One region of the Microbacterium sp. GQ128 genome, then DNA from elsewhere that is predicted to be linked to it. Evidence: predicted binding sites of a transcription regulator. Region 1 holds the regulator's gene; each other region holds the start of a gene.

Region 1 (10,668 bases):
CGTGATGCCGTTCTGGCGAGCCGCAGCGTTGATGCGCTGGATCCAGAGGCGACGGAAGTCACCCTTGCGCTTGCGACGGTCACGGTACGAGTAGACCAGCGAGTGGATGACCTGCTCTTTGGCCTTGCGGTAGAGGCGCGAACGCTGACCGCGGTAACCCTTTGCGCGCTCGAGGATGACCCGGCGCTTCTTGTGGGCGTTTACTGCCCGCTTGACTCTTGCCATTTTCCTGTGTTCCTATCGTGCGTCGGGCGCGTCAGCGGCCGAGAAGCTTCTTCGCGACCTTGGTGTCAGCCTTCGAGAGCACCTGGTCCTGGTTCAGACGACGGGTGCGACGGCTCGACTTGTGCTCGAGGTTGTGGCGCATCCCGGCCTGCTGCTTCTTCAGCTTTCCGCTGCCGGTGATCTTGAAGCGCTTCTTAGCACCCGAGTGGGTCTTCTGCTTCGGCATCTTCTCTTCCTTCGTATGGCGCCTTCTCAGGCGACGGTGTCAACCCGCGGTGCGGGAGTTCTGGGGGCGGATCTACTCCGCGGCAGCTGCTGCCGGTGCGTCGGCATCGCTCTTGGCGTCGCGGGAAGCCTGCTTGTTCGCTGCGCGCTGTGCGTCGCGAACCGCGTTCTGCTCCTGCTTGGCCTCGGACTTGCTCTTCAGCGGAGCAACGATCATGACCATGTTGCGTCCGTCGATGGTCGGGTTCGACTCGACCGTTCCGAGCTCGGCCACGTCTTCGGCGAACTTGCGCAGCAGACGCACACCCTGTTCAGGACGCGACTGCTCGCGACCGCGGAACAGGATCATGGCCTTGACCTTGTCGCCGGCCTTGAGGAAGCCCTCGGCACGCTTCAGCTTGGTCGTGTAGTCGTGAGCCTCGATCTTCAGACGGAAGCGGACTTCCTTGAGGATCGTGTTCGCCTGGTTGCGGCGCGCTTCCTTTTCCTTCTGGGCGGCCTCGTACTTGAATTTGCCGTAGTCCATGATCTTGACGACGGGCGGCTTCGAGTTGGGGGCGACCTCGACGAGGTCGAGATCGGCTTCCTGCGCGAGGCGCAGCGCTGCCTCGATGCGGACGACGCCGATCTGCTCACCCGCGGGGCCGACGAGGCGGACCTCGGGGACGCGGATGCGCTCATTGGTACGGGGATCGCTGATGCGGAACTCCTTAGACGATGTGATTCGGCCACCGCGATGCTGTCTGCATCACGGGCGAAATCGGAATCGTCCCACCCACCGGCATTCAGACGCCGGCTCCGCACCCTGCCTGCCGGGTCCGTCTTGCGAACGGAGCCGGTGGAGTGCAAGACCCGGTAGCCTTGAACGGCAAGCGCGGGTGGGAAGTGAATCCTCTTTCGATCCGGAGCATGACGCTCCGGAGCCCGCCAAAGTCTAACAGAAAGCAAGGCGAAGTGACGAACCAGGCACCGGACGAGGCCGCACGCGAGCGCGAAGAGCGCTGGGCACGTCAGGAGGAGGCCGCATCGTCGGCCACTCGAGACATCGCCGACGTACCCGCTGTCGAGGTGATCACCACCGCGGCCGTGCACCTCATGAGCGCGGCAGCCGTCAAGCTCGGCCTCGCCGACGACCCCGACGCGGCGGCGCAACTCGACCTCGATGAGGCCCGCAAGCTCATCAACGCCCTCGCCGGACTCATCACGGCCGGCGCACCGGAGATCAGCGACATGCACGCGCGCTCGCTGCGCGACGGCCTCCGCTCCCTGCAGCTCGCGTTCCGCGAAGCCTCCTCGATCCCCGACCCCATCGGCAAGGGTCCGGGCGAGAAGTGGACCGGGCCGGTCAACTAGTTCAGGGTTCGACGACGATCGGATCCGCCGTGGCGGGGCCACCGCACGGCTCGGTCGAGTGCGTCCACGAGATCGATACCTCGGACTCGTGGATGAGCGTGTTCTGGGCGTCGAACAGGCGGAGGTCGATGACGTCGGGGGTCGACATGTCGAGCCCGAGCACCCACGTCCCATCGTCCTGCGGTGTCACCATGAACAGATTGGTCGACGAAGTCGGCTCTGTACCCGGAGCCGGGGAACACTCCCCCTCGACGCAGAACTGCACCGACACCACCCCCGCGACGGCGCTGGTGTCGAGCGCGACGGCGTTCGTCCATCCGATCGCCGGACAGGCACCGAAGGTCACGCACCCCGTCGTGGTCGTCAGCGCGCCGCCGAGAAGCACGACGATCGCGATGGCACGCATCACACCACGGAGCATGCCCCGATGGTAGCGAACGCGTTCAGACGCTGCGGCGGAGCTTCACGGTGAGGGAGTCCGCGAGCACGGCGATGCGGTCGTCCGACGCCCAGCGCTGAGCCAGACGCGAGAGCACGGAATCGAGCACCTCGCGCTCCAGACCGTCGACGAGTTCCAGGACCACGATCAGCTCCGGGCCACGCAGCCGTGCGTCGGGGTCTCCGGACGCCACCGCCACGTCGATCACGGCCAGTTCGTGGGCCACACTCTCCTGGAGCGCGGTGTAGACCTCGGTGGAGAGGAAGCTCGGCTCCCAGGCATGCTCCTGCGCGATCGCCCAGACGGCGGGGCGCCGGATCACGAACTCCGTGTCGGAGGTCGGGTCGAGCACGATCAGGTCGGTGTCTTCGGCCGATGCCGCCAGCGCCGCCCGGAGCGCCTCCACGGGAATGGGGCGTGCGGTGGGATCCCACTTCTGCATGGCCTGGACGGACGAGAACACCGGCTGCACCCGCCGCCCGTCGGGGGCCGCGACCGTGACGATCGACAGCTCCTGCGTCTTGTCGACGGCGAGACCGTTCGGCGCGACGCCCTCCTCGCCCTTCTCGGCGATGAGCGGGATCAGCACGCGAGCAGCACGGAATGCGTCGACGACTTCAACCTGGCTGCCCTCGCCCGCACGGAAACGCTGCAGTGCGGCGAGCAGCGCCGGGTCGGCCGATCCGTCGTCCGCCGCATGCGGGTTCGACTCGAAGCTGCGTCCCTCCCAGGGAACGCCGGCCGAGTCGCCCTGATCGCGCGACTCGGGCCCGCAGGCGTGCGCGTCAGTCTCCTGCGACATCCAGTGCCTCAGCCAGCGTGAACGCGCCGGCGTACAGGGCCTTGCCGACGATCGCACCCTCGACGCCCAGGGGCACGAGGTCACGGAGCGCGGCGATGTCGTCGAGGTTGGAGATCCCGCCGGACGCGACGACCGGCTTCGGCGTGCGCGAGGTCACTTCGCGGAGGAGCTCGAGGTTCGGGCCGCGGAGCGTGCCGTCCTTGGTCACGTCGGTGACCACGTAGCGGCTGCACCCGGCATCCTCCAGGCGGTCGAGGACCTCCCAGAGGTCTCCACCCTCCTTGGTCCAGCCGCGTGCCGCGAGGGTCGTCCCGCGCACGTCGAGGCCCACCGCGATCGCTTCGCCGTAGCGACCGATCACATCGGCGGCCCACTCGGGGTTCTCCAGAGCGGCCGTGCCGAGGTTGATGCGGGTGGCGCCGCTCTCGAGCGCGGCCTCGAGGGTCGCGTCGTCGCGGATGCCGCCGGAGAGCTCGATGTTGACGCCCTTGAACTGCTTGATCACCTTGCGCAGGATCGGCGCGTTGCTCCCGCGACCGAAGGCGGCGTCGAGGTCGACGAGGTGGATCCACTTCGCGCCTTGCGCTGCCCACTCCCCCGCGGCGTCGAGCGGGTCGCCGTAGCTCGTCTCGGTTCCGGCCTCCCCCTGGGTGAGGCGGACGGCCTTGCCCCCGGCGACATCGACCGCGGGAAGGAGCGTGAGCGAGGGAGACTGCGCGAAGTCGTTCATGGGGTCCTTGGCTAGGGAAGGTCTGCAGCCCGGAACGGGCACGAGAGTCGAGGGTAGTCCGCCGGACGGCGGGTGACAAAACGGATGACGTCCACGGTGGGGGTCAGAGGCTCCCGACCCAGTTGCGCAGCAGCTGGATGCCCGCTTCGCCCGACTTCTCCGGGTGGAACTGGGTCGCCGAGAGCGGTCCGTTCTCGACGGCCGCGAGGAAGGGATCGCCGTAGGTCGTCCACGTCAGCACGGGCTCGGGGAACGGCGGGATGACGTCGAGCTCCCAGGACTGCGCAGCATACGAGTGCACGAAGTAGAAGCGCTCCTGCTCCAGGCCGCGGAAGAGAACACTGTCGGCGCCGGGCTCGACGGTGTTCCAGCCCATGTGCGGCAGGACGGGTGCGTTGAGCTCGGTGACAGCTCCTGGCCACTCGCCGAGGCCCGCGGTGTCGTGCCCGCGCTCGACGCCGTGCTCGAAGAGGACCTGCATGCCGACGCAGATCCCGAGCACCGGTCGCCCGCCGGCCAGACGGCGGTCGACGATCTCGTCGCCGCCGTGCGCGTGCAGCGCGTCACGAACCGCCTGGAACGCACCGACCCCCGGCACCAGGAGGCCATCGGCCTCGAGTGCGACCTTGCGATCGCGCGTCAGCACGGCATCCGCGCCGGCCGCGGCCAGCGCCTTGACCGCCGAGTGGACGTTGCCGGACTCGTAGTCGAAGACGGCGACGCGGGGTGAAGTGCTCACAGTGCGCCCTTGGTGGATGGAATGCCGTCGACCAGCGGGTCGAGCGCCTTGGCCTGCCGGAAGGCTCGTGCGAACGCCTTGTACTCCGCCTCGGCGATGTGGTGCGGGTCGCGGCCGCCGAGCACGCGCACGTGCACGGTCAGCGCAGCGTTGAAGGTGATCGCCTCGAACGAGTGCCGCACCAGCGAGCCGGTGAAGTGCCCGCCGATCAGGTGGTGCTCGAAACCTGCGGGCTCCCCGGTGTGCACGAGGTACGGGCGCCCTGAGATGTCCACGACCGCCTGCGCGAGGGCCTCGTCGAGCGGGACGAGGGCATCGCCGTAACGGGAGATGCCGGACTTGTCCCCCAGCGCCTCGAGGATCGCCTGCCCGAGCACGATCGACACGTCCTCCACGGTGTGGTGTGCGTCGATGTTCGTGTCGCCGGACGCGCGCACGGTCAGGTCGGTCAGCGAGTGCTTCGCGAAGGCGGTGAGCATGTGGTCGAAGAACGGCACCGAGGTGTCGATGCGGCTCGCGCCGGTGCCGTCGAGGTTCAGCTCGAGTTCGACGGTGGACTCCGACGTGCTGCGCACGCGGCTCGCGGTGCGCGGGGTCGGTGACGGGGTGCTCATGATGCCGATCCTATCGAGGCCAGAGCATCGAGGAACGCGGTGGTCTCGGCCTCGGTGCCCGCGCTGACCCTGAGGTGACCGGGGATCCCGACGTCACGCACGAGCACACCGCGATCGTAGAGCTGCTGCCACGTCGCCCGCGGGTCGGCGACGCCGCCGAAGAGGACGAAGTTCGACCAGGATTCGTGGGGTGCGTAGCCGAGGGCCTCGAGGGTCGCGGTGATGCGATCGCGTTGTTCGACGATCTCCTCGACCATGCCGAGCATCACGTCGGAATTGCGCAGCGCGGCGACGGCCGCAGCCTGCGTGAGCGTGCTCAGGTGATACGGCAAGCGGACCAATCGCAGCGCATCGATGAACGTCGGGTCCGCCGCCAGATACCCGACTCGGGCCCCTGCGAAGGCGAAGGCCTTGCTCATGGTGCGGGAGACCGCCAGGCGCGGGCGCCCGTCGAGCAGCGTCAGCGCGGAAGGCGCGTCGTGCGGTGCGAACTCCTGGTAGGCCTCGTCGACGATCACGATGCCCCGCGCCGCTTCGTACACGGCTTCGACGACGTCCAGGCCGAGCGGAGTTCCTGTCGGGTTGTTCGGCGAACAGAGGATGATCACGTCGGGGTCGGCTGCGCGCACCTGCTCGACAGCTTCCTCTGGCGTGATCGTGTAGTCGGGCTGCCTCGTCCCGGCGATCCAGCGCGCGCCCGTGCCCTGCGCGATGAGTGGGTACATCGAGTACGTCGGCGCGAAGCCGAAGGCAGTGCGCCCGGGGCCACCGAAGGCCTGCAGGATGTGCTGGAGCACCTCGTTCGAGCCGTTGCCCGCCCAGATCTGCTCCGCGGAGAGCCCGTGCCCCAGGTACTCCGCGAACGCCTCGCGCAACGTGGTGAACTCCCGATCCGGGTACCGATTCACGTCACGCATCGCCAGGGCGATGTCGTCGAGGATGTCGCTCGCGACCGCTTCCGGGATGGGATGCGTGTTCTCGTTCACGTTGAGGGCGATCGGGAGCGGCGCCTGCGGAGCGCCGTAGGGCGTCAGTCCGCGAAGATCATCACGTAGCGGGAGATCGTTGAGGGAGAGGGTCACCCTTCCCATGCTAAGCGGCGCGTGGAGTCGATGACGCAAAGTTGCCGCAGCGCCGCCGCGACGGGATCAGTTGGCGTACTGGGCCGGGATGGCGAGCGTCTGGCCGATCTGGAGCTCGCCGCCACGCAGCAGATTCATCCGGCTGATCTCACCGATGACGTCGCGCGGGTCGGCGTCGGGGGCGACCCCGGTGGCGATCGACCAGAGAGTGTCGCCGGGCATGACGGTCACGGTCTCGACGCCGACGGCTGCCGTGTCTGCATCCGAGGCGATCGCGCTTCCGCCGCTGAGTGCGGCGAAGGCGATGCCGATCGCGAGCGGCACGGAGGCGAGCGCCAGCAGCACGGCGCGGCCACGCGTGGTCAGTCGGAGTCGCGTCGAAGGACGGGTCGACGCCGGGATGACTGCTGCGGTGCTGAAGCCGATGCTGCTCATGTGGTGCTCCTTAGCCTGTCCCGGAGCGGTGAGGCTGCCGGGGAAGTTGGCGTAGCGTTCGCATTCCCGTCTCGGCCGGGAGCCGTGAATGCGAAGCTACGTACCGAAGATATCTTCGAGTTCGAACATCTGTCAAGTTGTCTTCGAAACCGGATGCACGATTATGCCGACACGCTCGAACAGATCTTCCAGATCGGGCCGTTTCTCGGATACGGTTTCGATGAGAACACCACACCACGGGCCTCCGACATTCGAAGAGCGACGTCGGAACACCGCACTTAAGGAGCACCATGAGCGAGAACTCGGCCCCCGAGTCGGAGGCACCGCGGACGCGCCGCCGCAAGAGCCTGAGCCCCAAGCAGATGGCGATCCTCGAGGTCATCCAGAACTCCATCGCCCACCACGGCTACCCGCCGAGCATGCGCGAGATCGGCGACGCCGTCGGCCTGAAGTCCCTCTCGAGCGTGACCCACCAGCTCGGTCAGCTCGAACTGAGCGGCTACCTCCGGCGCGACCCGGGCAAGACGCGTGCGATGGAGGTCCTGATCGACCTCCCCGGCGCCAGCGGCGAGAATCCCGCCGACGTGGCGACCCCGGTCGGCGACGCGGCGCTGGTGCCCCTGGTCGGTCGCATCGCCGCCGGCGTGCCGATCACCGCCGATCAGCAGGTGGAGGAGATCTTCCCCCTCCCCCGTCAGCTGGTGGGCAAGGGAGACCTCTTCATGCTCAAGGTCTCGGGAGAGTCGATGATCGACGCCGCGATCTGCGACGGCGACTGGGTCGTCGTGCGCTCGCAGAACAATGCGGAGAACGGCGAGATCGTGGCCGCGATGCTCGACGGCGAGGCCACCGTCAAGGTGCTCCGCCGTCGCGACGGCCACACCTGGCTCCTCCCCCGCAACTCCTCCTTCGAGCCCATCCTCGGCGATGAGTCCGTGGTGCTCGGCAAGGTCGTGGCGGTGCTGCGCGCCGTCTGACGTCCGCCATAGGCTCGAGGCATGTCGTCCCCGTACGGTTCCTGGCCCTCACCCTTCTCCGCGGCCTCCGTCGCGGCGTCCTCCCCGCGGATCGACGGGGCGCGCTTCGTCGGCTCCGTGATCTGGTGGGGGGAATCCGTGCCCGCCGAGAAGGGGCGGGTCACGGTGCGAAGCTCTTCCGGAGCCGAGATCCTCCCGGCTCCCTGGAGCGCGCGCTCCCGCGTGCACGAGTACGGAGGCGGAGCATGGACCGCCGATGCCGCAGGCACCCTGTACTTCGTCGATGCCGGCGATCAGCGTGTGCATCGCATGGCACCCGGGGCCGAGCCCGTTCCGCTGACACCGGCGGGACCGTCGCACGGCGGCCTCCGCGTGCAGCAAGGCCGTCTGCTCGCGGTGCGCGAAGATCTGTCGACCGCGCCGCACACCCGCGCGATCGTCGAGATCCCGATCGACGGCTCCGCGGCGGAGGACCCGTCCGGAATTCGAGTGATCGTCGAGGGCGACGGTTTCTTCGCACATCCCGCGCTCTCGCCGGACGGAACCCGCATCGCCTGGGTCGCCTGGAACCGCGGACGGATGCCGTGGGAGGCCGCGCACCTGCAGATCGCGAAGAGCGACGGCGGCGATGTGCACGAGATCCCCACTCGAGCCGCGCTGCAGCCCGAGTGGCTCAGCGACGCGGAGCTGGTGTTCGCCGATGATCCGGACGACCGCTGGGGCCTGTACCGCATCGAGCTCGACGGATTCTCACCGCTCGGCGCACCGCGCGCGCTCACCCCGAGCGACGCCGACACCGGCTACGGACTCTGGGTGCTCGGCAACCGCTGGTATCGGCCGCTCGCCGACGAGCGGATCGTCGCGGTCCGCACCAACGGGCGCGACGAGATCGTCGTGATCGCTCCGGACGGCGTCGTGCACCCGATCGATGTCCCGGCCGACGGACACGTCAGCGTCGACGACGTCGACGGTTCCCGCGTGCTGCTCTCCGGCAACGGCTCCGGGGTGACCGCCGGCCTGTGGTGCGTCGATGTGGACTCCGGCGAGACCGTCGCGGTGCGTGGAGGCGAGCCCGTGGATGCCGACTGGATGCCGCATGCCCTGCCGATCGACGTCGACGGGCGGCACGGCGTGGTGCACGCTTTCGCGTACCCGCCGGCGAACCCCGACGCGACAGCCTCCGCCGATGAACTCCCTCCGTACGTGGTGCTGGTGCACGGCGGGCCGACCGCTCACGTCACCGGTGCGGCGTCGGCAGCCAACGCGTTCTATACGAGCCGCGGCATCGGGGTGCTCGACGTCAACTACGGCGGGTCCACCGGCTATGGGCGCGCCTACCGCGAACGTCTGGACGGCCGGTGGGGGGTCGTGGACGTCGATGACGTGATCGCCGCCGCGCAGGGCCTCGCGGATGCCGGGCTCGCCGATCCGTCGCGCATCGCCATCCGCGGAGGTTCCGCGGGCGGCTGGACGGTGCTGTCCGCGCTGGTACGCGGCGGAGCCTTCGCCGCGGGAATCAGCCGCTACGGCGTGGCCGACCTGCGGATGCTGGTCGCCGAGACCCACGATTTCGAGGCGTCATACATCGACGGTCTCGTGGGGCCCCTCCCCGAGTACGAGGATGTCTACGTCGAAAGATCACCACTCACCCATGCGGATCGCATCGGAGTCCCCGTGCTGCTGCTGCAGGGCGGGGAGGACCGGGTGGTCCCGCCGTCGCAGTCCGAGGCGATCAGAGACGCGCTGGCCGCGCGGGGCGTCGACCACGAATACGCCCTCTACCCCGCTGAGGGGCACGGCTTCCGCAGCGCTGACACGATCATCGACGCGCTCGAGCGCGAGCTGACCTTCCTCGGCCGCGTGTTCGGGTTCGAGCCGACGCTGTGACGACCGGCCGCTACTCGCCCACGCGATTGCGCAGGCGCATGGCACGATCCGCCTCGCGGGTGTCCTGGCGCTCGCGCAGGGTCTGACGCTTGTCGTATTCGCGCTTTCCCTTGGCGAGGGCGATCTCGACCTTGGCCCGGCCGTCGGAGAAATAGAGCTTCAGCGGGATCAGGGTGTATCCACCCGCCGAGACGGCATGCGCGATCTTGGCGATCTCCTCGCGATGCAGCAGCAGCTTGCGGATGCGCTTCGCGGAGTGGTTGGTCCAGTGGCCCTGGGAGTACTCCGGGATGTGCACGGAGTCGAGGAAGACCTCGTTGCCCTTCACGAACGCGTAGCCGTCGCTGAGGTTGGCGCGCCCCTGGCGCAGCGACTTGACCTCGGTGCCGGTGAGCACCATCCCCGCTTCGTACGACTTCTCGATCGTGTAGTCGTGACGTGCGCGACGATTGGTCGCGACGACCTTCTCTCCGCGTTCCCTGGGCATGATGCTCTCCTGTTGCCGTGATGAGCTCGATCGATCGTTCCGACCGAGCAGCCTTTCAGGATATCAGGTACGGAGCCAGCGCCTGATCGCGAAGCCGGCGGACAGCGCGGCCAGCACGATGCCGATGCCGATCAGCACCGGCACCACGAGCATCGCATCCTGCATCGTCACCCACGTCGTGATGAACGGGACCCGACCGCGCAGGTAGCCGTTCACTCCGAAGTGCATCCCGGCCACGACCGCGGCACTGGCCAGCGCCGAGCCGAGGAACGCGGCGAACACGCCTTCGAGCACGAACGGTGTCTGGATGAACCGGTTCGAGGCACCGACGAGCCGCATGATGCCGATCTCCTTGCGCCGCGCATACGCGGACAACCGGATCGTCGTGCCTATCAGCAGGGTCGCCGCAATCAGCATGAGCACGGCGATGCCGACGGCGATGTACGTCGCGACGGTCAGGGCGGAGAACAGGGGTTCCAGATATTGGAGCTGATCCTTGACCTGCTCCACCCCGGCCTGGCCGCTGAATGCCTCGGTGAGCACCTGCGACTGCCCCGGGTCTTTCATCGTCACGAAGAAGACCTCGAACGCCTGGTCGGCCGTGAGGACACTCGCCTGATCCTCGCCGAGCTGGTCGACGAGCTTGGCGTACGTGTCCTCCTTGGTGTCGAAG
Region 2 (10,668 bases), on a different contig from region 1:
GTGCGCCGGCTGCGCGGGGCCCGCCAGCTCGCCGACCAGTCCACGAGCGTGCCGGGGCAGCTGCTCGCACTCGACCTGATCGCCCGCGCCGACGACCTCCGCCGGGCGAACAGCCGCATCCACCAGGATCGCCTGCGTCTGCTGCAGGAGCTGATGGCCGAGCACCTGCCCGACTGGAAGGTCGAGCCGCCCCGCGGCGGGCTGTCGCTGTGGGTCCGGGTTCCGGCGGGTTCTGCCGCCGCGCTGGCGAGGGTCGCCGCGACGCACGGGGTCTCGATCGCCGGGAGCGCGGCGTTCGCGGTGTCGGCGTCTCCGGACGACCACATCCGCATCCCGTTCACGGCACCCGACGACGTGCTCGCCGAGAGCATCCGTCGGCTCGGAGCGGCCTGGCGCGAGTATCGGGAGACTCTCGGGATGCCTTCCTAGGATGACGCGCATGACTCGGATGCAGCGCCGGACCCTGTGGATCTCGATCGCCGGTGTGCTCGCCGTCACGGCGTATGCGGCGTGGGCCGCGCTGCAGATCCTGGTGCTCAATCCGCTCGCCGCGGTTCCCGGGCGCACGCTCGACGAGGTCCGCGCCGAGATGTCGGCGGCGGGCGAGGTGCTCCTGTGGGAGCCGGTGGCGTTCATCCTCGGTATCGGCGTGGTGCTGGCGGTGGTGGTCGCGGTCGTCTCGACCCGCGGGCGCGCACATCCGATGGTCCCCGCGATGAGCTTCCTGGCGCTGCTGATGCTCGGTGCACCCGGCTACTTCGCCGCCTCGTTCGGCGTGGGAATGAGCCTCGCCGACACGTTCGGGATCAGCGGTGGGGACTACTCGCCCTGGGCGCGGCCGCTCTACGCGGTGAGCCTCCTCGCTGCCGCCGCGCTGATCGTCGGCGCGGCGGTGACCGGGATGCGTCGGCGGACGGTCGTCGCCCCCGCATGACGGCGGATGCCGGCATCCAGCCCGACCATCGCACGCAGCCAGTAGCGTTGTTCCATGGTCAACTATCGCTATCTCGGCAACAGCGGTCTCAAGGTCTCGGAGATCACCTACGGCAACTGGGTCACCCACGCCTCGCAGGTCGGTGACGACGCCGCGGTCAAGACCGTGCACGCCGCACTGGATGCCGGAATCACCACCTTCGACACCGCCGACACCTACGCCAACACGGCTGCGGAGGTCGTGCTCGGCAAGGCTCTGGAGGGGCAGCGCCGTGAGGGGCTGGAGATCTTCACGAAGGTCTACTTCCCGACCGGCCCCAAGGGTCCGAACGACACCGGCCTGAGCCGCAAGCACATCTTCGAGTCGATCAACGGCTCGCTCACGCGTCTCGGCACCGACTACGTCGACCTGTACCAGGCGCACCGCTTCGACTACGAGACCCCGCTCGAGGAGACGTTCCAGGCGTTCGCCGACGTCGTCCGCCAGGGCAAGGCGCTCTACATCGGCGTCTCGGAGTGGACGGCGGAGCAGCTGCGCGAGGGGCACGCCCTCGCGAAGCAGCTCGGCATCCAGCTCATCTCGAACCAGCCGCAGTACTCCATGCTGTGGCGCGTGATCGAGGGCAAGGTCGTTCCGGCATCCGAAGAGCTGGGCATCTCGCAGATCGTCTGGTCGCCGATGGCGCAGGGCGTGCTCAGCGGCAAGTACCTGCCCGGTCAGCCGGTGCCCGAGGGCTCGCGCGCGACCGACCCGCACAGCGGCGCCGACTTCATCAAGAGCTTCCTGCAGGACGACATCCTCTCCGCCGTGCAGAAGCTGAAGCCCATCGCCGAGCAGGCGGGGCTGTCGATGCCCCAGCTCGCGATCGCGTGGGTGCTGCAGAACCCGAACGTCGCGGCCGCCCTGGTCGGTGCCTCGCGTCCGGAGCAGCTCGCCGAGACGGTCAAGGCCTCGGGCGTGAAGCTCGACGCCGACACCCTGGCCGCGATCGACACGGCCCTGGGTGACACGGTCAACCGCGACGCCGAGCACACCTACTCGGTGTCGCCGAAGGCGCGCCTGGTGTGACGCCAGACACTTCGCGCTGACACCCCGTCTTCGCGCCGAGACCCCCTCCTGTCGACGTATGCAGGAGGGGGTCTCGGCGTGAATGCGGGGTCTCGGTGAGGAGCGCGCCCGGCGACGGCTATCTCCTGCCTCGTATGGGGGACGGCGAGTATCGATATGGGGTCGCGCGCGAAGCACAGGGCGAGCGCGCGCCGATTAAATCCCTGTTCGCGCGGAAAAAACTTGCGTTGACGCGTGGCGACGGTCACCGTCGGGAGAACCGGGAGCGAGACGATTCCACTGCCGGCGATTGACCGTGCTCGGTGGCTCGCTGAGCATTGACCCCGGGACGGTCCATGGCGGATCCGGACTCACCCGGAGAGCGCTGCCTCGAGCATCGCCGACCCGAGCGAGGCGTCCCTCTCGCCTCCAACGTCGGAAGGAAGAACTCGAAGATGAGCAACGAGCAGACCTCGTCCATGGTGACCTCGCCGCCCGCGAACCAGGACTACATCCCGTTCACCGGGCAGGAGTATCTGGACAGTCTCAACGACGGTCGTGAGGTGTGGATCTACGGGGAGCGTGTCGAGAACGTGACCGAGCATCCGGCCTTCCGCAACTCGGCGCGGATGATCGCCCGGATGTACGACGCTCTTCACGAGGAGAAGCGTCGCGGCACCCTCACGACGCCGACGGAGTGGGGCGGCTTCACGCACCCCTTCTTCCGTGCGGCGACCACTGTCGAGGAGCAGGTCAAGTCCCGCGACGCGATCGCGGAGTGGCAGCGACTCGCCTGGGGTTGGATGGGACGATCTCCCGACTACAAGGGCTGTTTCCTGGGCACGCTGGGCGCGAACGCCGAGTTCTATCGAGGTCACGAGGAGAACGCCCGCAACTGGTACCGCAAGGCCCAGGAGAAGACGTACTACATCAATCACGCGATCATGAACCCGCCGGTGGATCGCAGCGCTGGCCCCGATGCCGGTAAGGACGTGTTCATTCACGTCACCCGGGAGACCGACGAGGGGATGTACGTCAGCGGCGCGAAGGTCGTCGCCACAGGTTCCGCCCTGACGCATTACACGTTCATCGGGCACGTCGGTCAGGTGGCGATTCAGGATCCGGCTTATTCTCCGGTGTTCATCATGCCGACGAACTCCCCCGGGGTGAAGCTGCTGTGCCGAGTCTCGAACGAGTACCGTGCCGGTGTGCTGGGCAGTCCGTTCGACTACCCGCTCTCGAGCCGCCTGGACGAGAACGACGCCATCCTCGTGCTCGACGACGTGTTCATCCCCTGGGAGAACGTCTTCATCCACAACGATCTCGAGCAGGCCAACCGATACAACGTCCACTCGGGATACCTCGAGCGGGCGTCGTTGCACGGTTGCACGCGCTTCGCGGTCAAGATGGACTTCCTCGTCGGTCTGCTCTCGCGTGCCCTCGACGTGACGGGAGCAGGCGACTTCCACGGCGTGAGATCCCAGCTCGGTGAGGTCATCGCCTGGCGGAACACCTTCTGGGCGCTCTCCGACGCCATGGCGAAGAGCTCGGTGCCGTGGAAGAACGGGATGATCCAGCCTGATCCCTCGTATGCGGGTGCCTACCGTGTCATGAACCAGCTCGCGATGCCCAAGATCAAGAACATCATCGAGCAGGTTGTCGCGAGCGGGCTCATCTATCTCAACTCGCACGCCGTCGACTTCGACACCCCGGAGATCCGCGGGTACCTCGACACGTATCTGCGGGGTACCGGTGGCATCGACGCCGAAGAGCGGGTGAAGGTCATGAAGATGCTGTGGGATGCGATCGGCACCGAGTTCGGGTCGCGGCATGAGCTATACGAGATCAACTACATCGGCAGCAACGACGTCACACGTCAGACCAACGTGTTCAGCGCGATGAGCACGGGGACACTCGAGTACTGCCGACAGTTTGCCCAGTCGGCAATGGACGAGTACGACCTGCACGGGTGGACGGTCTCCGACCTGATCGACCCCGACGACATCAGCATTCTCGGCAAGGGCTGAGGCCCGAGACGGCTCGACCCGCGCTCGCGCCGATGCGGGAGCGGTATCCGGCGTCCCCACGGGGCGTCGTGAACGAAGGAGGAAGAACATGGCAACCGCAGTCGACCTGGCGCAGGTGACCTATCTCGCGCCGGACCTGGACGAGATGGAACGCTTCCTGACCGCGTTCGGTATGACGAAGGCGGCCGGGAGCGACGAGCAGACCCTGTACATGCGAGGGACGGGCACGCAGCACCACATCCACGTGACGCGCAAGGCCCCGAAGCAGAAGTTCGGCGGTGTCGCCATCGAGATGGCGACACGTGAAGACCTCGACGATCTGGCGGCGCTCGAGGGCTCCAGCCCGGTGCAGCCGAGTTCGGAGCCCGGTGGTGGTGAGGAAGTCGTCATGCACACCCCGGACGGCCTGGAGGTCAGGGCGATCTGGGGTCGAGAGCGGGTGCCGGCCATCATCGACCGCGACCCGAACCTCGCCAACAATGTGCGGGACAAGAACCGCGTGCACACCCCGGTGCGATCTCCCATCGCGCCGGCCACCATCGCGCGTCTCGGGCACTTCGTGCTGCACGTTCGCGACCACGACGAGACGATGGCGTGGCTCAAGATGCGGTTCAACTTCCTCGACTCCGACTACTTCCTGCCTCCGGGGGAGGACGGTCCGATCTACGGAACCTTCGTGCGCCTCGACCTCGGTGAGAAGCTCGTCGATCATCACTTCGCCCTGATTCTCGAGTCCGACTGGGTCGGCATCCATCACTCCGCGTTCGAGGTCATCGACTTCGATGCGGTGATGAGCTCGCACGACTACCTGGTGCAGGAGGGGTTCGCCGCAGACGTCGGTGTCGGCAGGCACCTCCTCGGCAGCCAGGTCTTCGACTACTGGAAAGACCCGTTCGGTTTCCGCATCGAGCACTACACCGACGGCGATGTCGTGGACGCCAGCCACAAGCCCGGTCGGTTCAACGGCACGGCCAGCGAGACGACGCAGTGGGGCAATCGTCCGCCCCTGGAGTTCTTCCAGTGAGGGGCGGGATGGACAGCGCGGGCGCGATCCTGGATCCCGTGATTCGGGAGAAGCTCCGACGGGTCGGTGTCTCCGACGTAGCCAATGCCCTGCTCGCCCGCGGGTTCCGCAACGTCGTCCTCCGGGATGTGAGCCCGGTCACCGACACGCAGGCCACGCTCGTCGGTCCGGCGTACACGCTGCGGTTCATCCCCGCTCGAGAGGACCTCGATGACATGGCCGCGTATTCACGCGACGACAACGTGCACCGCGTGGCCATCGAGCACTGCCCGGAGGGCGCCGTCCTGGTCATCGACGCGTTCGGATCGACGGATGCTGCGTCGATGGGCGGCATGATGGCCGCACGACTGTCGCACCGAGGGGTCGCAGGTGTCGTGACGGACGGTGGCTTTCGCGACATCGACAGCATTCGAACAGCAGGCGTTCCCTGCTATCAGCGTGGCCCCGCCGCTCCTGCGACCCCGATCCGTCTGCACCCCGTGGCCGTCGACGAGCCCGTGGGCTGCGGCGGAGTAGCGGTCTACCCCGGCGATGTGATGGTGGGTGATCGCGACGGTGTCGCCGTCATCCCTCGACATCTCGTCTCGGAGGTGGCGGATGCCGCCATCGCCTCCATCGAGTACGAGGAGTTCGCCGCGCTCCAGATCGACAGGGGGCGGTCGATCCTCGAAGTCTTCCCCGCCACTGAGGAAAGCCGCAACGAATACGAGCATTGGGTCGCGCGCGGCCGCACGGAGAAAGGACTCACCGCATGAACATCGAACCAGCCTCGCTGGCCGGACTGGAGAGACTCGTCCACGCCGTGGATCTTGAGGGAGAGGGATGGATCGACTACCCCGAGTACGGGTTCCGGCAGTTCTTCCTCTTCAGCAACACGGAGACCGGCGCCTCCATCGCGCTGCTCGACTATGCGAAGGGCGGTCGGATCCCCACCAGGCACACGCATGCGTCGAACCAGTTCATGTACTGCGTGCGCGGTGACTACGAGTACGTCGAGTCGGGTCTGCGGCTGGTCGCCGGCTCGTTCTACATGAATCCGAAGGACCACCCCCACGGCCCGACTGTGGCGCATGAGCGAAGCCTGCTCTTGGAGATCTACGACGGCCCGCATTACTACGAGAAGCCCGAGTTCCACACCGACGAGACCATCGGCGACTTCCTCTCGAAGGACTGACGCCTCCACCCGGCGGACCACCGCTGCGAAAGGATCCACCGATGTCAATGAAGACCATCGACCCGCTGTTCGACACCCGCGATGCGCTCGCGCGATTCGCGTTGGACCAGCTCCATTCGGGGAGCTATTCGGCCGCCGTCGGCTGGGCTCCCGTATCCGGCCGCGACGTGATCGACGTGATCTGTCCTGCGGACGGCGCCAAGATCGCGACGGTCGCCGCGGCGACGGCGCACGACGCCGAGACCGCCATCGCGCACGCTCTCGAAGCCCAGCGGGTGTGGCGGACCGTGCCTGCCCCGACACGCGGCGAATTCGTGCGGCGCATCGGCGAGGCGATCGAATCGGAGATGCAAGAGCTCGCCGCGATCATCTCCCTCGATACCGGGAAGTCGCTCATGGAGGCCAGGGGTGAGCTGAAGGAGTGTGTGGACATGGCCGTGCTCGCGGCCGGCCAGTCGCGCATGATGTATGGCTTCACTCAACAGTCCCAGCGCGTCGATCACCGGATGTACGACCAGTGGCTGCCTCTCGGCGTCGTCGGCGTCATCAGTGCGTACAACTTCCCCGCGGCCGTGTGGGCGCAGAACGGTTTCCTCGCGGCCATCGCGGGCAACACGGTCGTGTGGAAGCCGAGTCCCAAAGTGCCGCTCACGGCGATCGCACTGCAGCAGCTGGTCAACCGGGTCGCAGCGGAGGAGGGGTTCGAGGGCGTCTTCTCCCTGCTCATCCCGTCGAGCGACACGGTCGCCGAGATGCTGCTGCGCGACACCCGCGTCGACATGGTGTCGTTCACAGGATCGACAGGGGTCGGAAGGCGAGTGGCCGAAATCGTCGGCGGCACTCTCGGCCGCCGGTATCAACTCGAATGCTCGGGGAACAACGGCTGCATCGTGGACGAGACCGCCGACCTCGAACTCGCGGCGAAGGCGCTCACTTTCGGTGTCGTCGGAACGACCGGGCAGCGGTGCACGAGCACGCGCCGAGTCATCGTTCATCGCAGTGTCGCGAAGGAGCTGGTCGGCCTGATGGCTCGGGCCTTCGCGCAGGTGCAGATCGGTGCTCCGTGGGAATCCGACGCACTCGTCGGACCCCTCGTGGACGAGAGGGCCGTCGCCGACTTCACACGCGTTGTCGACGCCGCTGTGGCGGACGGCGCGCACGTGGCTTACGGCGGCCGGGTGATCGACCGGCCGGGGTACTACGTCGAACCGACGATTCTCATGGACGTGCATCCGGACGCGCCGGTGGCGCAGGAGGAGACATTCGTGCCGCTCGTGTCCGTCCTCACCTATGACACCCTCGACGAGGCTATCCGCATCCACAACGGTGTCGCGCAGGGGTTGGCATCCGGGATGCACAGCACGAACCTGTCCAACATCGAGACGTTCCTCTCGAGCCGTGGCAGCGATTGCGGCATCGTGCGGATCAACATGGGGACGACCGGTGCCGACGTCGGAGCCGCCTTCGGCGGGGAGAAGGAGACCGGTGGCGGCCGCACGGCGGGTTCCGACGCGTGGAAGGGCTTCGCCCGGCGGCAGAGCGTGTGCATCAACTGGGGCGGCGCGAGCGCCTGGGACCAGCGCATCGCGCTGTGATCGACCGATGAACGAGAGGACAGTCATGACGAAGACACGCATCACCTCGGGGCTCGTGAAGGAGCCGGCAGAGGGACTCTGGTCGAACTGCATGAAGGTCGGCGAGCTGGTCTTCATCTCAGGGATGACGGCGCGGGCCGCAGACGGAAGCACCATCATCGGCGACGACGAGTACCATCAGGCGATGGTCGTCTTCGGCAAGCTCAAGGCGCTCATCGAAGCCGCGGGCGGCGAGATGGACGACATCGTCAAGATGACGATCTTCGTGACCGCCATCGAGAACAACACCCGGGTGTGGGACGCCCGTCGAAAGTTCTTCCACGGCGACTTCCCGACGTGCACCCTCGTTGAGGTCTCGGCGCTTGCGAAGCCCGAGATCCTCCTCGAGATCGAGGCCATCGCCGTCCTCGGCGCACACAGCCGGTAACCAGGCGAACATCCATCCCTTCCTCGCAGAGCCGCGGGGGAGTGCACGCGGGCGACCGCACGCTGATCCATGCATTCGCGCACGACCGAATGCTCGATCGGCGACCCGAGAAGGAGTCAGTATGAACACTAATTCGACCACGGGCGCCCGCGGGCAGTCGGCACTCGCCCGCGCCGCGGAGGACCATTCCCTCACGAGCGTCCCCGCAAGCGAGCGCAAGAGCGGATGGAGTCTGGCACGGAGTCCGATTTCCGTCGCGACGGCCCTAGTCATCTTCGCCATCGGCGGATTCTCCGTCACGCTCGCCGGTTTCGACCTCGGTCTCCTCGCAGGAGCAGTCGTGGCTGTGATCGGCGTGGCCCTCGGGAAGGCGCTCGGGACGATCGCATTCCGAACCGGGGTGTCGAGCACCGTCACGTCGCGACTGTTCGGCTTCGGGCGGAAGGGATCCGTGCTGGGGTCGGCGATCTTCGCCTTCATGATCCTCGGATTCCTCGCGCTCGAATCCGCGTTGCTGTATCACGGAACGCTCGTGATGTTCGGGCTCCCCGACGACTGGACCAACAAGATCATCATCTACGGGATCCTCACGCTCGCCTGGATCGCGCTCGCGATCTTCGGTCTGAAGCTCGCGCTGCGGGCCAGCGGCATCATGACGATCGTCACGCTGGCGGTCACCTGCTATCTGATCTACGAGATCTACGTGGTCCAGGGGACGAATCCGCTGGACTTCTTCACATTCGAGGGCGTGGTGCCCGGCGATGGGTGGACCAAGTTCCAGGCCGCATTCGGGGTGATCGGAGCGACCGCGGGCGCGATCGCGCTGGTGACCATGGATTTCGCCCGGTATGCCCGGTCGAATCGCGATGTCACGATCCTGGCCGCCGCGGGGCCTTTCGTGCAGAACATCGTCATGGTGGTGCTGGGAGGTCTGGTCACCGTGGGGGCCGTTCCGCAGGTAATCGACCACCTCATGGCGGAAGGCATGGATTCCGCTGACGCAGCGGCCACCGCGAACGACTACATCATGGGCAACACCGGAGCCTTCTTCGTCATCTTCGCGGGCTGGCTCGGATTCATCACGATCTACGCGGCCCAGGCGAAGGCGCAGGCGATCAACGCCTACTCGGGGTCACTGTCGTTGGTCAACATCGTCGACGCCCTCACAGGCAAGCGTCCTGGTCGGCCGCTCATGGTGGTCGTCGGAAACGTCATCGCGCTCCTTATGATCGCTGCGGGCATCCTCGACCAGTTCGTCGCATACCTCGCCTATCTCGGGACGATGACGCTGTCGATGTGTGCGGTGATGATCGTGGACTACTTCGTCGTCCGCAAAGCGCAGTACGTGCCGAGTGAGCACCGCGTCGAGAACTGGAACTGGGCGGGCGTCATCACCCTCGTCGTCTCGGCCACGACGGGGATCGTGCTGATGGCGACGGGTATCGCCCCTCTCGGCTTCATCGTGTCATTCGTGATCGCCGCCGGCGTGTACCCGCTCCTGCGACGTCTCCTCCCTGAAGGCACCGGCACCGGCTTCGCCGCCGCTGCGGATGTGTTCGACGAAGCCCACTGAGCCAGCTCTCCGAAAAGGATGAGCCAGCCCCCGAAAGGAAAGATCGTGACCGAGTTCATGTGGAACACCGAAGTGTACGAATCGACGGTCGTTCCGTCGGCGGCGGCGACGGTGACGCTCCCGAGCCCTGCTCCGCAGAGCAGCCAGCGCCTGTTGCGCAACACCCTGGGGAACTTCGCGACCGGAGTCACCGTGGTCACCTACGAGGCTAAAGGGGTCTATCACGGGGTGACGGTGAACTCCTTCACGTCCGTGTCGATGGACCCGCCCCTCGTGCTGGTGTCGCTGATGCGGTCATCGCGAGCGCTGGGTTATCTGATGGAGAGGCCGTTCGCGATCAACGTGCTGAGCAACGACCAGCTCGCAACCGCTCTGAAGTTCGCGGGCAAGCCGGATCACGATGAGATCGAGTGGGTCACCGGTGAACAGGCGCCCCGCATCAACGACACCGTCGCCTTCTTCCAGTGCCAGCCGTGGGCTGGGCATGACGGGGGCGATCACGTTCTCGTCCTGGGTCGGGTGGAATCCTTCGGTCAGCGCGATGACACCGAGCCCTTGCTGTTCTATCGCGGTCAGTGGGGCGCGCTGGCCCCCGACGCCGACCGTGACGTCTGACTCCCCACCACGCCCCTACCCCGGAAGCTGAGAGCATGACCTCTTCGACCATGACGGACACCCACCGCATCCGCCCCCTCCTCGACCGGCTCGACGGACTCCACGATCTCGTCGAGAGCGAGGCGGAGACCGCCGAGCGGCTCAATCGGCCGACACCCGCCGTGCAGCGCGCGCTGCGTGACAGTGGTGTGTTCCGAATCCTCCTGAGCGAGGAGCTCGGCGGCTATGACGCCGATCCGAGCGAGGTTCTGG
Region 3 (10,668 bases), on a different contig from region 1:
TCGCCGACCGGGCGCGCGGTGAGCACCATGCCGCCGGAGTGGATGCCGAGGTGGCGGGGTGCCTTCAGCAGCTCACCGGCGTAGGCGAGCACGTTCTCCGGGATGTCGTGACCCTCGACGGGCTCGAGTCCCACGCCCCAGCCGTCGACCTGGCGGGACCAGGCATCCTGCTGTCCGGGGGAATGACCGAGCGCCCTCGCCATGTCGCGCACCGCGTTCTTCGGTCGGTACTGGATGACGTTCGCCACCTGGGCCGCGCGTTCCCTCCCGTACTCCCGATACACCCACTGGATGATCTCCTCACGGCGGTCGGAGTCGAAGTCCACGTCGATGTCCGGCTCCTCCGTCCGCGTCGTCGCCAGGAACCTCTCGAAGGGGAGGCGATAGAGGATCGGGTCGACCGCGGTGATCCCGAGCAGGTAGCAGACCGCGCTCGCCGCGGCCGATCCCCGACCCTGGCAGAGGATGCCGCGTCTGCGCGCCTCGGCGACGATGCCGTGCACGATCAGGAAGTACCCCGGGAAGTCCTTCTCCTCGATCACATCCAGCTCGCGTTCGATCCGACGGTGGCCGGCGTCGTCCAGCCGGGGGTACTTCGACGGCACGGCCTCCCAGACCAGGTGACGCAGCCAGCTCATCGGCGTGTGCCCCTCCGGGACCTCCTGCTGGGGGAGCGCTGGCCGGGCGAGGCGCAGCGGGAAGGCGGATGCCGCCGCCAGTTCGAGCCCGTAGGAGATCGCTCCGGGGTAGCGCTGGAAGCGCGCGGACATCTCGGCGCCGCTGCGCAGATGTGCGCCGCCGTGTGCAGGCAGCCAACCGTCGAGCTCATCCATGCTGCGCACCGCGCGGACCGCGGCCACCGCCTCGGCGAGGGGCGCCTGTGCGGGGGTGGCGTAGTGCACGTTGTTGGTCGCGACCACCGGCAGCCGCATCCGACGGGCGTGGTCGGCGAGGGCGTCGTTGCGGCGGGTGTCCAGCGGGTCTCCGTGGTCGAAGAGCTCGACGGCGATGTGGTCGGCTCCGAACAGGTCGATGAGGGAGCGCAGCGGAGTGGCCGCGTCTCCGGCCTCGAGCCCGCGGCGCACCGCGCCCTTGCGGCATCCGGTCAGGATCGTCCAGTGCCCGCCCGCGCGTGCGGCGAGGTCGTCGAGGTCGTATACCGGGCGCCCTTTCTCTCCGCCGCGCAGCTGTGCCGCGGAGATCGCGCCCGAGAGCCGGTGGTAGCCCTCCATCCCGCGGGCGAGAACGAGCAGGTGCTCACCGGCAGGATCGGCGGAGCCTCGTTGCGGTGCGGGCAGGTCGAGTGACAGCTCGGCCCCGAACACGGTCTGCAGCGGGCTCTCCATGAGGTCGGCGACCTCGGCGAACCGTGCGGCACCGTAGAAGCCGTCGTGGTCGGTGAGGGCGAGCGCGGTCAGGCCGAGGCGGTCGGCCTCGGTGAGGAGATCCTCCGGGGAGGAGGCGCCGTCGAGGAACGAGTACGAGGAGTGGGCGTGCAGCTCGGCATAGGGGACCGCATCCTCGGGGCGCGCGGTGGCGGTGGGAGGAGTGCGCTTGCGGCGCCGACTCACCGGTCCTGGGTCCGTCCGCTGGCCGCGCGGTTCGGCGCCGAGAGGGGCCGGGGGCGACTCCTCGCCGCTGAGGGTGCGCTCCAGGTCGTTCCAGGAGAGGGGCGGATTGTGCCAGCCCATCAGCGATACCTCCCCTCGACCCACCAGCGCTCGCCGGTGTGGAAGACCAGCCAGGCACGGTCGTGATCGTCGACGATCTGCAGTCGGTGCCCACGTTTGCCGCCGCCGGATGCCCAGCGGCGCTCGTGGACGGGCCAGGGGCCGGCCCACGCCTGCACGGTCGCCCCGTCGATGCGGGCGGGATCGCTCGAGAGCGCCCCGCGCTCGTCGATGGTGATCGTGGTCTCGTCCGCCGCCAGCACCCCGATCGGACGCGGGGGGCGGAACACCTCTGCCGGGAGCGGATCGGGCAGGCTCCCCGGCCAGGGCGATTCCGGGTCGCGAGGGGCGACCGTGCGCTCACCCCAGGGCGTCAGCACCTGGCGATCGGCGAGCCACCGGCCGCCGGATACCGCGGCGGTGAGCACGCCCTGATGCCCCAGCATGGTCTGCACGCGGGAGACCGCGTGGTGCAGGCGCTCGTCGGTGCCGGATCCGAAGAGGCCCGGCTGGTGATGGGCGGCGTCGTCCACGGCGGCGGGGACGATGCGCACCGCCATGATGCCGCCGAACGCCCGTGCCTCATCGACCGGTTCCTTCGCCGACTGCGCGGCCAGGGCCTCCAGCTGCCAGCGCACCCGATCCACGAGGTCGGAGGCGTCGAAGCAGGTCGGATGCAACCAGGACCGGGAGAAGACCACGCCGTTGTCGTCGGTCAGATCGATGCGCACCTCCGTGCACACGACCGAGGCGTCACCGAGCGCGAGCATGACCGCATCCGCCGTCTGCCGCACCGCGAAGGCGACCTGGTCCGCTCCACCCAACGGCGAGTCGAACTCGATGTTCCGAACGAGTTCCGGGTCGGGGGGACGCGGTGTCAGCGGGCGGGAGTCGGCGCCGGCGGCGAGCGCGTGCAGGCGCGCACCGTGTTCGCCGAAGCGGTCGCGCACGTCGAGCGGGGCGAGCGCGGTGAACTCGCCGAGGGTGCGCACTCCGAGTCGGACGAGGAGACCGGCGATCTGCTCGTCGCGCAGCACCTGCACGGGGAAGGGAGCGAGGAACTCGCGGGATCCGCCGGGCGGCACGACCGTGCAGGGTGTGGGACCCCGCGCGGCGATCTCGGCGGTGAACGGGCCGTCCGCGACGCCGATGCGCACCTCGGGGAAGCCGGCCTCCGCGAGGACGGCGGTGAGCGACTCGGCTGCTTCCGCCTCTCCGCCGTGGTAGCGGGAGATGCCCCGGGCGCGGACGATCGCGAGTCCCGGCCGCAGCAGGGTGACCCCTGGCGCCTGCTTCTCGATGAGGTGCAGTACGGGGAGGAAGGCGCGCTCGTCGCGGTCGGGGTCGTGGGGGAGCACGCGCAGCGAGGAGAGGTGGCCCTGGGCGACGCGGCGGCGCTGACCGGTGCGCACGCCGTGCTCCCGGGCGGAGGCGGTGCAGGCGACGATCGTGTTCGCCTGCACCAGGGCGGTGGGCAGGTGCGGAGGCGGGCTGCCGAGCGCGGCACGCAGGGGCCAGTCGGGGAACCACAGCACGAGCACGCGGAGCGGGCTGTTCATCCGGCTTCCGCCCATCGCAGGAGCTCCGGGGGAGCAGCCTCTCCCTGGCCGGCGATGTCAGGGGAGAGGGAGGGCAGCGCGGTGAGCTCGGTCGCGACCGTCTCGACGGCGCCGTGGCCTCCCGGCAGCCGCACGTGCACGCTCGACGGGCGAGAGGTGTGCCGGGTCTGCGCGGTCACGGTCACGGTGCAGTCGGAGAGCAGCCCCCATCCGGCGCCGAGACCGTGCCAGTGCGGGTCATGAAGGCGTATCGTCCCCTCGCTCTGCGGCCAGCGTCCGATGCCGGGTGTCTCGGTGACCAGGAGTGTGCACCCGCGATCGCGCAGGCGGGCGCTCAAGCGGGAGACGTCGGCATCCCGTGCCCGCGTGGCGGGGTTCACGACGATCAGGGGCACGACCTCGGCCAGCGCGGAGGTGGCCGCGAGCCAGCGCTCTCCCGGGTCGGGGACGAGGATCAGCCGGGCGAGATCGATGCCGAATGCGGCTGCCGCTTCGACGCCGAGGGTCGGCATGCCGACGACGGCGCACCAGTGCCCCTTCTGAGACGCGGCACTGAGCAGTGCGAGCACCAGGCTCGGCGAGGGGGAGACGGTGTAGGAGGTTCCGGTCTGCAGCCCTTCCTCGGGAAGGAGTGCGGAGAAGGCGGGGTCGAGGGGGATCAGCGTATGCTCGCTGCGCCGGCGCTGCATCCGGCTGATCTCACGGCGCAGTCGCAGCACTTCTCCCGCGCGGGAGTCGCTCGCCGGTGAGAGCGAGGCCAGTGCATCGAGACTGATCACCCTGCATCCTTTCTCGAAGATATATTCTAATATATCAAGTCGTGTGGATGACGATAGTTCGTACATCGGACATCGGCAGGAGTTCTCCACAGGCCACCGGCGTCCGGACCGCGGATCTCCTAACCTGCGCCTATGGACCCGCGACTCGCACTCATCTCACTCGTGCACGTCATGCTGGCGGTCGTCGGCGCATGGCTGATCGTGATCGACGCGCGCACCCACCGCCTCCCGAATCGCATCGTGCTGCCGACGCTCGCCGTGCTGATCGTGCTCGCAGCCCTCGACGCGCTGGTCACGGGGCAGGGCACCGCGTTCCTCCGCGCCCTCCTCGGCATGGTGATCCTGGGTGGCTTCTACGCCGTGCTGCGCGGGATCAGCCGTGCCGGGATGGGCGGCGGCGACGTGAAGCTCGCCGCGGTCATCGGGTTCGCGCTGGGCTGGCACGGCTGGCAGTCGCTCGCGATCGGCGCCGCCTCGGCCTTCGTGCTCGGGGCGCTGTACGCACTCGTGCTCATCCTCCTGCGCCGAGCGGACGGTGCCACCCGCATCGCCTTCGGCCCGTGGATGATCGCGGGTGCTCTCCTCGGTGTCGTCCTGGGCTGAATCCGCCGGGTCTCGCACGGATAGTCCGATGTCGGGGCTACCCTGAAGCACATGGCACTTGCACGGCTTCACGGCGGCCCGCTCGACGGGCAGATCATCCCCCTCGGCGACGCGGACGACAAGCTGATCGTCCCCTACAGCGAGACGCAGGTGGTGTACAACCGCCGCAGCGAACCGCAGAACACCGGCCCGACCGATGGGCCGACCGAGGTCGACTACTGGTTCGAAGAGTCTCTCGAGGATCTCACTCTCAACGACGATGACTGAACCGTCCCGCACGGTCGAGGTCGAGCGCAAGTACGACGTCGACGGCGAGACCCCGCTGCCGGTCTGGGAGGCCATCCCCGGGGTCGACGCCGTCACCGCCGGGGAGGCCCGTGCGCTCGACGCGCAGTACTTCGACACCGCCGACGGAGATCTCGCCCGTGCCGGGGTGGCGCTGCGCCGTCGCACCGGTGGCCCCGACGAGGGCTGGCACGTGAAGGGACCGCGACAGGGCGACGGCCGTCTCGAACTCGGCTGGCCGCTCGGTGAGGGCGATGCGCTGCCCGAGGCCGTGGCCGAGACCGTGTCCGCATGGACGACCGCTCCGCTCACCCCGCTCGCCCGCATCCGGAACGACCGCACCGCCTACCTCCTCACGGGCCCAGCCGGGGTCGTGGCCGAGTTCGTCGACGACCGGGTGCAGGCGACGGATCTCCGGGGCGATGTGCAGCGTGAATGGCGGGAGTGGGAGATGGAACTCGGTCCCGCAGCTCCGGCCGACGACGAGGCGCGCGCCGCCTTCTTCGATGCCGTGGAGCGTGCCGTCCTGGCCGCGGGAGGCCGGGAATCGGCATCCGGTTCCAAGCTCGCCCGCGCCCTCGGCTTCTAGTCAGACGCAGGGCCGAACGCAACCCCTTCCCCCGGGGCGACACCGCATGCTTGAGTGACAGCATGAGTCGACCGCCTGTGCTCCGATCGCTGCAGACGATCGTCCCCGACACCGTTCTCGTCCAGGAGCAGGTGCGCGACGTCTTCGCCCAGCAGCCCGACCTCGGGCGTTTGGCGCAGCGGATCGTCACGACGTCGTTCAACGTCTCGGGCATCGACCGGCGCCACACCGTGATCGACGAGCTGTCGCTCGATTCCGACGTGGCCGAGCCCGTCTTCTTCGACCGGCGTTCCGGAGAGCTGCTGGCTCCGGGCACCAAGGCACGCAACGACATCTACACCCGCGAGGCTGCGAAGCTCTTCGTCGACGTCGCACGGAAGGCCCTGGATGCCGACCCCGAGATCGGCCCGGAGGATGTGACGCACGTCATCACGGTGTCCTGCACCGGGTTCCACGCCCCCGGCCCGGAGTACGAGATCGTGCGCGCACTCGGGCTGTCCGACGCCGTCCAGCGCTTCCATCTCGGGTTCATGGGCTGCTACGCGTCCATGCCGGCGCTGCGGGCGGCGAGTCAGTTCTGCATCGCGGACGAGAACGCGGTGGTCCTGGTGGTCAGCGTCGAACTCTGCACCCTGCATCTGCGCTCCTCGGAGAACCCCGACACGATCGTCGCCTCCTCGCTGTTCGCCGACGGCGCCGCGGCCGGCATCGTCACGGCCCGGGACCTCGCGTCGGCCTCACCCGCCCTGCGGTTGGACCGCTTCCACACGGCCATCGCGCCGGAGGGCGAGAAGGACATGGCCTGGACGATCGGCGACAGCGGTTTCGAGATGATCCTCTCCACCGCCGTTCCGCAGATCATCGGGGAGACCATCATCGGCGCACTCCGGCCGCTGTACTCCGCTGATGCGGAGATGGCCGAGGCGTTCGAGGGGGGTCGGGTGGGGGAGAAGGTCGAGCACTGGGCGATCCACCCCGGCGGTCGCAGCATCCTGGACCGGGTGCAGGAGCGGATGCACCTCAGCGACGCGCAGCTGCACCCCGCTCGCGAAGTCCTGCGCGAGAACGGGAACATGTCCAGTGCGACCGTGCTCTTCGTCCTCAAGCGCATCCTGGAGGAGGAAGAGGCTGCAGCGGGCGAACGCGTCGCCGCGATGGCCTTCGGCCCGGGGCTGACCGCCGAGAGCGCGCTGTTCACCGTCGTCGCCCCTTCGACCTCATGAGTCCAGTCCTGGCGGTCAGGGACGTCGACACCCCTGAGCTGATGGACGACCCGCACGCCGATGCACGGATGCTCGCACGGACCTACGGACGTTTCGGCTTCGTGAACGCGCTGGTCTCCCGTCCTGGCACGCTCTATCGTCGCGACATCCGGCCGCGCGCCGAGCGGTCGGGGCGACTGCGCATCCTCGATGTCGGTGCCGGCGGGGGAGACCTCTGCCGCCTGCTCGCCGGGCGGCTGCGTCACGACGGGCTCGACGCCGAGATCACCGCTCTCGACGCCGACGAGCGCGCGATCCGATGGGCCTCGGCGCACGACCGCGGGGCCGGTATCCGCTACCGACGCGCGCTGACCTCCGAGCTGGTCGACGCGGGCGACACCTACGACGTCGTGCTGTCCAACCACGTGCTGCACCACCTGGACGCGGACGAGCTTCAGACGGTGCTCAGCGACTCGGTGCGACTCGTCGCGCCGAACGGGCTGGTGTCCCACCACGACATCGCCCGGAGCCGGGCCGCTCACGTGCTGTTCGCCGCCGCGACCTGGCCGATCTCGCGCACCCTCCTCGCCGATTCGTTCATCCGCGAGGACGGACTCATCAGCATCCGTCGCTCGTACACGGCCGCCGAGCTGACGGCGATCGCTCCGACCGGGTGGACCGTCCGCGGGGGACTGCCCTCGCGACTGGAGCTGCGGTGGGAGGAAGGCAGTGCCCGATCATGACGTGCTGATCGTGGGAGCAGGCCCCGTCGGTCTGCTCCTGGCGTGTCTGCTGCTGCAGGAAGGGTTGCGCGTGGTGGTCTGCGAGCGGCAGACGGATGCCGACGCTCGGACCAGAGCGATCGGCATCCATCGGCCGGGGCTGGACGCTCTCGATGCGGTCGGCATCGGCACGGACGTCCGGTCCGAAGCGCTGCGGCTCGACGGTGGAGAGGTACGCAGCCGCCGACGGACATTCGCGACGCTGACCTTCGCGCCGGACCGTCCCGTCCTGATCCTCCCGCAGCCGCGGACGAGCGCGCTGCTCCGAGCCCGCGTGCAGGCTCTCTCGCCGGATGCGTTGATCTCCGGATGCACCGTGCGGACTCTCCGGCAGGACGCGGATGCCGTGCTGGTGGCGGCGGAGACCGTCGGAGGTCCCCGCGAGCACACGGCGTCGATGGTGGTCGTCGCCGATGGCGTGCGGAGCCGTCTCCGCGACGATCTCGGTGTCGGGTGGCGGCGTCATCCGGGACACGCGTCGTACTCGATGATCGACATCGACGACCCCGGAGCGGGGGACCGTGCGGTGCTGCACTGCGAACCCGCAGGTCTCGTCGAGTCCTTTCCGCTTCCCGGCGGACGCAGGCGGTGGGTGGTCCGCCACGGCGTGGGAGAGGACCTGCACCACGCTGATGCCTTCCGTAGGACGATCGAGGCGCGCACCGGGCTCGGCATCGAGCTCCCGCCCGACGCGGAGCCGACCTCCTTCGTCGCCGCGCAGCACCGAGCGACACGGCTGACCACAGGTCGGGTCGTGCTCCTCGGGGATGCCGCGCATGAGATCAGTCCGATCGGCGGGCAGGGGATGAACCTGGGCTGGGTGGACGCCCGACGTCTCGCGTCCGAGCTCGTGCGGTCGCTGCCGCATCGGATGCCGGAGTTGGCGAGGTTCGAGTGGCACGTGCTGCGCTCCGCCTCGCGCGCACAGCGTCGCTCGGCGTTCTACATGTCGATGGGTGCTCCGGCGCCGATGCCCGTGGTCCGCGGCAGGGAGCTGCTGATGCGCGCGCTTGGCGCGCCGCCGGTCCGGGGCTGGACGGCCGGGCTCCTCACGATGCGCGGACTCTGACGCACGACCTCCTCACGATGCGCGGACTCTGACGCACGACCTCCTCACGATGCGCGGACTCTGACGCTCGTGCCGCTGACGCACGAAGGCCCGGTCCGCATTGCGCGGGACCGGGCCTTCGAGAGGGTGGATCAGAAGTTGATCATGTGGCCGGCGAGGCCGTGGAAGCCCTCCTGCAGCGCCTCCGACAGCGTCGGGTGCGTATGCACGTTGCGGGCCAGCTCGAGCGCCGTGAGGTCCCACTTCTGGGCCAGCGTGAGCTCCGGCAGCAGCTCGGACACGTCCGGGCCGATCATGTGGGCGCCGATGAGCTCGAGGTGCTCGGCGTCGGCGATCAGCTTGACGAAGCCGACCGGCTCGCCCAGGCCGTGCGCCTTGCCGTTCGCCATGAACGGGAACGTCGCGACCTTGATCTCGCGCCCCTCATCCTTGGCCTGCTGCTCGGTGAGACCGAACGAGGCGACCTGCGGCGAGCAGAACGTCGCGCGCGGCATCATCCGGTAGTCGCCCAGCGTCTGCGTCTCGGCGCCGCCGATGGTCTCGGCCGCGACCACGCCCTGCGCCTCGGCCACGTGGGCGAGCTGCAGCTTGGCGGTCACGTCGCCGATGGCGTAGATGCCCTCGACGTTGGTGCGCGTGTGGTCGTCGATGTCGATCGCGCCGCGCTCGGTGAGCTTGACACCGGTCGCCTCGAGTCCGAAGCCCTCGATGTTCGGGGCGAAGCCGACCGACATGAGGACCTTGTCGGCCTCGATCGACGACTGCTGCCCGTCCTTGCCGGTGTAGGAGACGGTCACGGACGAGCCGTTGTCGACGACCGACTCGACCTTGGTGGAGGTGAGGATGTCGACGCCGTAGTTCTTGTACTGCTTCGTGATCTCCTTCGACACGTCGGCATCCTCGTTGGGGAGTGCGCGGTCGAGGAACTCGATGATCGTGACCTTGACGCCGTAGTTCGTCATCACGTAGGCGAACTCCATGCCGATGGCACCGGCGCCGACGATGACGATGGACTTCGGGAGCTCACGGCTGAGGATCTGCTCCTCGTAGGTCACGACGTTGTCGCTGAGCTGCACTCCGGGGAGCAGGCGGACCTTGGAGCCGGTCGCGATGATCGCGTTGTCGAAGGTGACCTCTTCGGTGGTGCCGTCGGCCTTGGCGACCGAGATCGCCTTCGGACCGGTGAAGGTGCCGCGACCGTCGTACTCGGTCACCTTGTTCTTCTTCATCAGGAAGTGGATGCCCTTGACGCGACCGTCGGCCACGACACGGCTGCGGTCGAACGCCTTGCCGTAGTCGATCGTGAACTCACCCGAGATGCCGAAGAACTCGGCCTTGTGATTGAGCGTGTGTGCGAGCTCCGCGTTCTTCAGAAGAGCCTTGGAGGGGATGCAGCCGACGTTGAGGCAGACACCGCCCCAGTACTTCTCCTCGATGATGGCGGTGGAGAGACCGAGCTGCGCGCTGCGAACCGCAGCGACGTATCCGCCAGGACCTGCACCAAGGATGACGACGTCGTAGTGTGGCATGCCTTAAGCCTATCGCTCCGTCGGGGCGTCGGAACCGGACGCGGAACCGCCGCGGCGACGGCTCAGGACGATCCAGATGACCACGCCGGCGACCACCAGGACAGCGACGATCGCAAGCACCCAGACCCACGGCGATCCGCCGGTGGTGTCGTCGGAATCCGCTGCCGGGGTCGTGGTCGCCTCGGGGGCTGCGGTCTGCTCGGCCGTCGGCGCCGCGGTGGTGGGGGCGGCAGTGGGTTCCTCGGTCGGTGTCGCGTCGTCTCCGACGGTCACGGTGAAGGAGTACTCGCCGGAGGTGGGGTGGCCGTCGCTGGAGACGACCTTCCAGATGACGTGATAGTCGCCGGCGGGACCCGAGCCCTGCAGCGGCTGCGTCACGATCGCGCCGTCGACCGTCGCTGCGCCATCGGAGACCGAGGAGCCGTCGGGGGCTGTGACGACGACCTCGGTCGCGCCCTCGCCGTCGATGAGCTTCGCGCTGAAGGTGAGCGTCAGCTCTTCCGGCACGGTCTCGACCGACTCATCGGCGGCCGGAGACGACGATACGAGCGCGTCGTGCGCGGAGGCGGAGACCGGGGAGAAGAGAACGAGGAACGCGGCG

What was found. The regulator LexA, encoded in region 1, represses DNA repair genes until DNA is damaged. The targets are predictions, from matches to a motif close to TCGAACANNTGTTCGA.
Region 2: AC6CHX_RS09870 (4-hydroxyphenylacetate 3-hydroxylase N-terminal domain-containing protein) is a predicted target of LexA. The motif match lies at 2,198-2,213, and genes of this name have one in related genera.
Region 3: imuA' (DnaE2-dependent mutagenesis accessory factor ImuA') is a predicted target of LexA. The motif match lies at 4,022-4,037, and genes of this name have one in related genera.

The regions. Positions count from the first base shown of each region.
Region 1 is NZ_JCAXDY010000005.1:290,053-300,720, reverse strand. It holds gene rplT (50S ribosomal protein L20) at 1-225, opposite strand, end outside; gene rpmI (50S ribosomal protein L35) at 257-451, opposite strand; gene infC (translation initiation factor IF-3) at 524-1,150, opposite strand; gene AC6CHX_RS17395 (DUF1844 domain-containing protein) at 1,405-1,803, shown strand; gene AC6CHX_RS17390 (hypothetical protein) at 1,805-2,224, opposite strand; gene AC6CHX_RS17385 (SseB family protein) at 2,247-3,044, opposite strand; gene priA (bifunctional 1-(5-phosphoribosyl)-5-((5-phosphoribosylamino)methylideneamino)imidazole-4-carboxamide isomerase/phosphoribosylanthranilate isomerase PriA) at 3,028-3,774, opposite strand; gene hisH (imidazole glycerol phosphate synthase subunit HisH) at 3,878-4,513, opposite strand; gene hisB (imidazoleglycerol-phosphate dehydratase HisB) at 4,510-5,127, opposite strand; gene AC6CHX_RS17365 (histidinol-phosphate transaminase) at 5,124-6,209, opposite strand; gene AC6CHX_RS17360 (LysM peptidoglycan-binding domain-containing protein) at 6,276-6,644, opposite strand; gene lexA (transcriptional repressor LexA) at 6,935-7,621, shown strand; gene AC6CHX_RS17350 (S9 family peptidase) at 7,643-9,508, shown strand; gene smpB (SsrA-binding protein SmpB) at 9,519-9,995, opposite strand; gene ftsX (permease-like cell division protein FtsX) at 10,059-10,668, opposite strand, start outside.
Region 2 is NZ_JCAXDY010000002.1:802,868-813,535, forward strand. It holds partial or broken gene AC6CHX_RS09855 (aminotransferase-like domain-containing protein) at 1-429, shown strand, start outside; gene AC6CHX_RS09860 (hypothetical protein) at 440-934, shown strand; gene AC6CHX_RS09865 (aldo/keto reductase family protein) at 989-2,002, shown strand; gene AC6CHX_RS09870 (4-hydroxyphenylacetate 3-hydroxylase N-terminal domain-containing protein) at 2,437-4,008, shown strand; gene AC6CHX_RS09875 (VOC family protein) at 4,097-5,032, shown strand; gene AC6CHX_RS09880 (RraA family protein) at 5,041-5,787, shown strand; gene AC6CHX_RS09885 (cupin domain-containing protein) at 5,784-6,206, shown strand; gene AC6CHX_RS09890 (aldehyde dehydrogenase family protein) at 6,248-7,801, shown strand; gene AC6CHX_RS09895 (RidA family protein) at 7,827-8,228, shown strand; gene AC6CHX_RS09900 (purine-cytosine permease family protein) at 8,350-9,801, shown strand; gene AC6CHX_RS09905 (flavin reductase family protein) at 9,847-10,416, shown strand; gene AC6CHX_RS09910 (acyl-CoA dehydrogenase family protein) at 10,452-10,668, shown strand, end outside.
Region 3 is NZ_JCAXDY010000001.1:56,044-66,711, forward strand. It holds gene AC6CHX_RS00275 (error-prone DNA polymerase) at 1-1,691, opposite strand, end outside; gene AC6CHX_RS00280 (DNA polymerase Y family protein) at 1,691-3,229, opposite strand; gene imuA' (DnaE2-dependent mutagenesis accessory factor ImuA') at 3,226-4,008, opposite strand; gene AC6CHX_RS00290 (prepilin peptidase) at 4,141-4,611, shown strand; gene AC6CHX_RS00295 (response regulator) at 4,663-4,878, shown strand; gene AC6CHX_RS00300 (CYTH domain-containing protein) at 4,871-5,485, shown strand; gene AC6CHX_RS00305 (type III polyketide synthase) at 5,548-6,708, shown strand; gene AC6CHX_RS00310 (methyltransferase domain-containing protein) at 6,705-7,430, shown strand; gene AC6CHX_RS00315 (FAD-dependent oxidoreductase) at 7,417-8,538, shown strand; gene lpdA (dihydrolipoyl dehydrogenase) at 8,670-10,067, opposite strand; gene AC6CHX_RS00325 (copper resistance CopC family protein) at 10,077-10,668, opposite strand, start outside.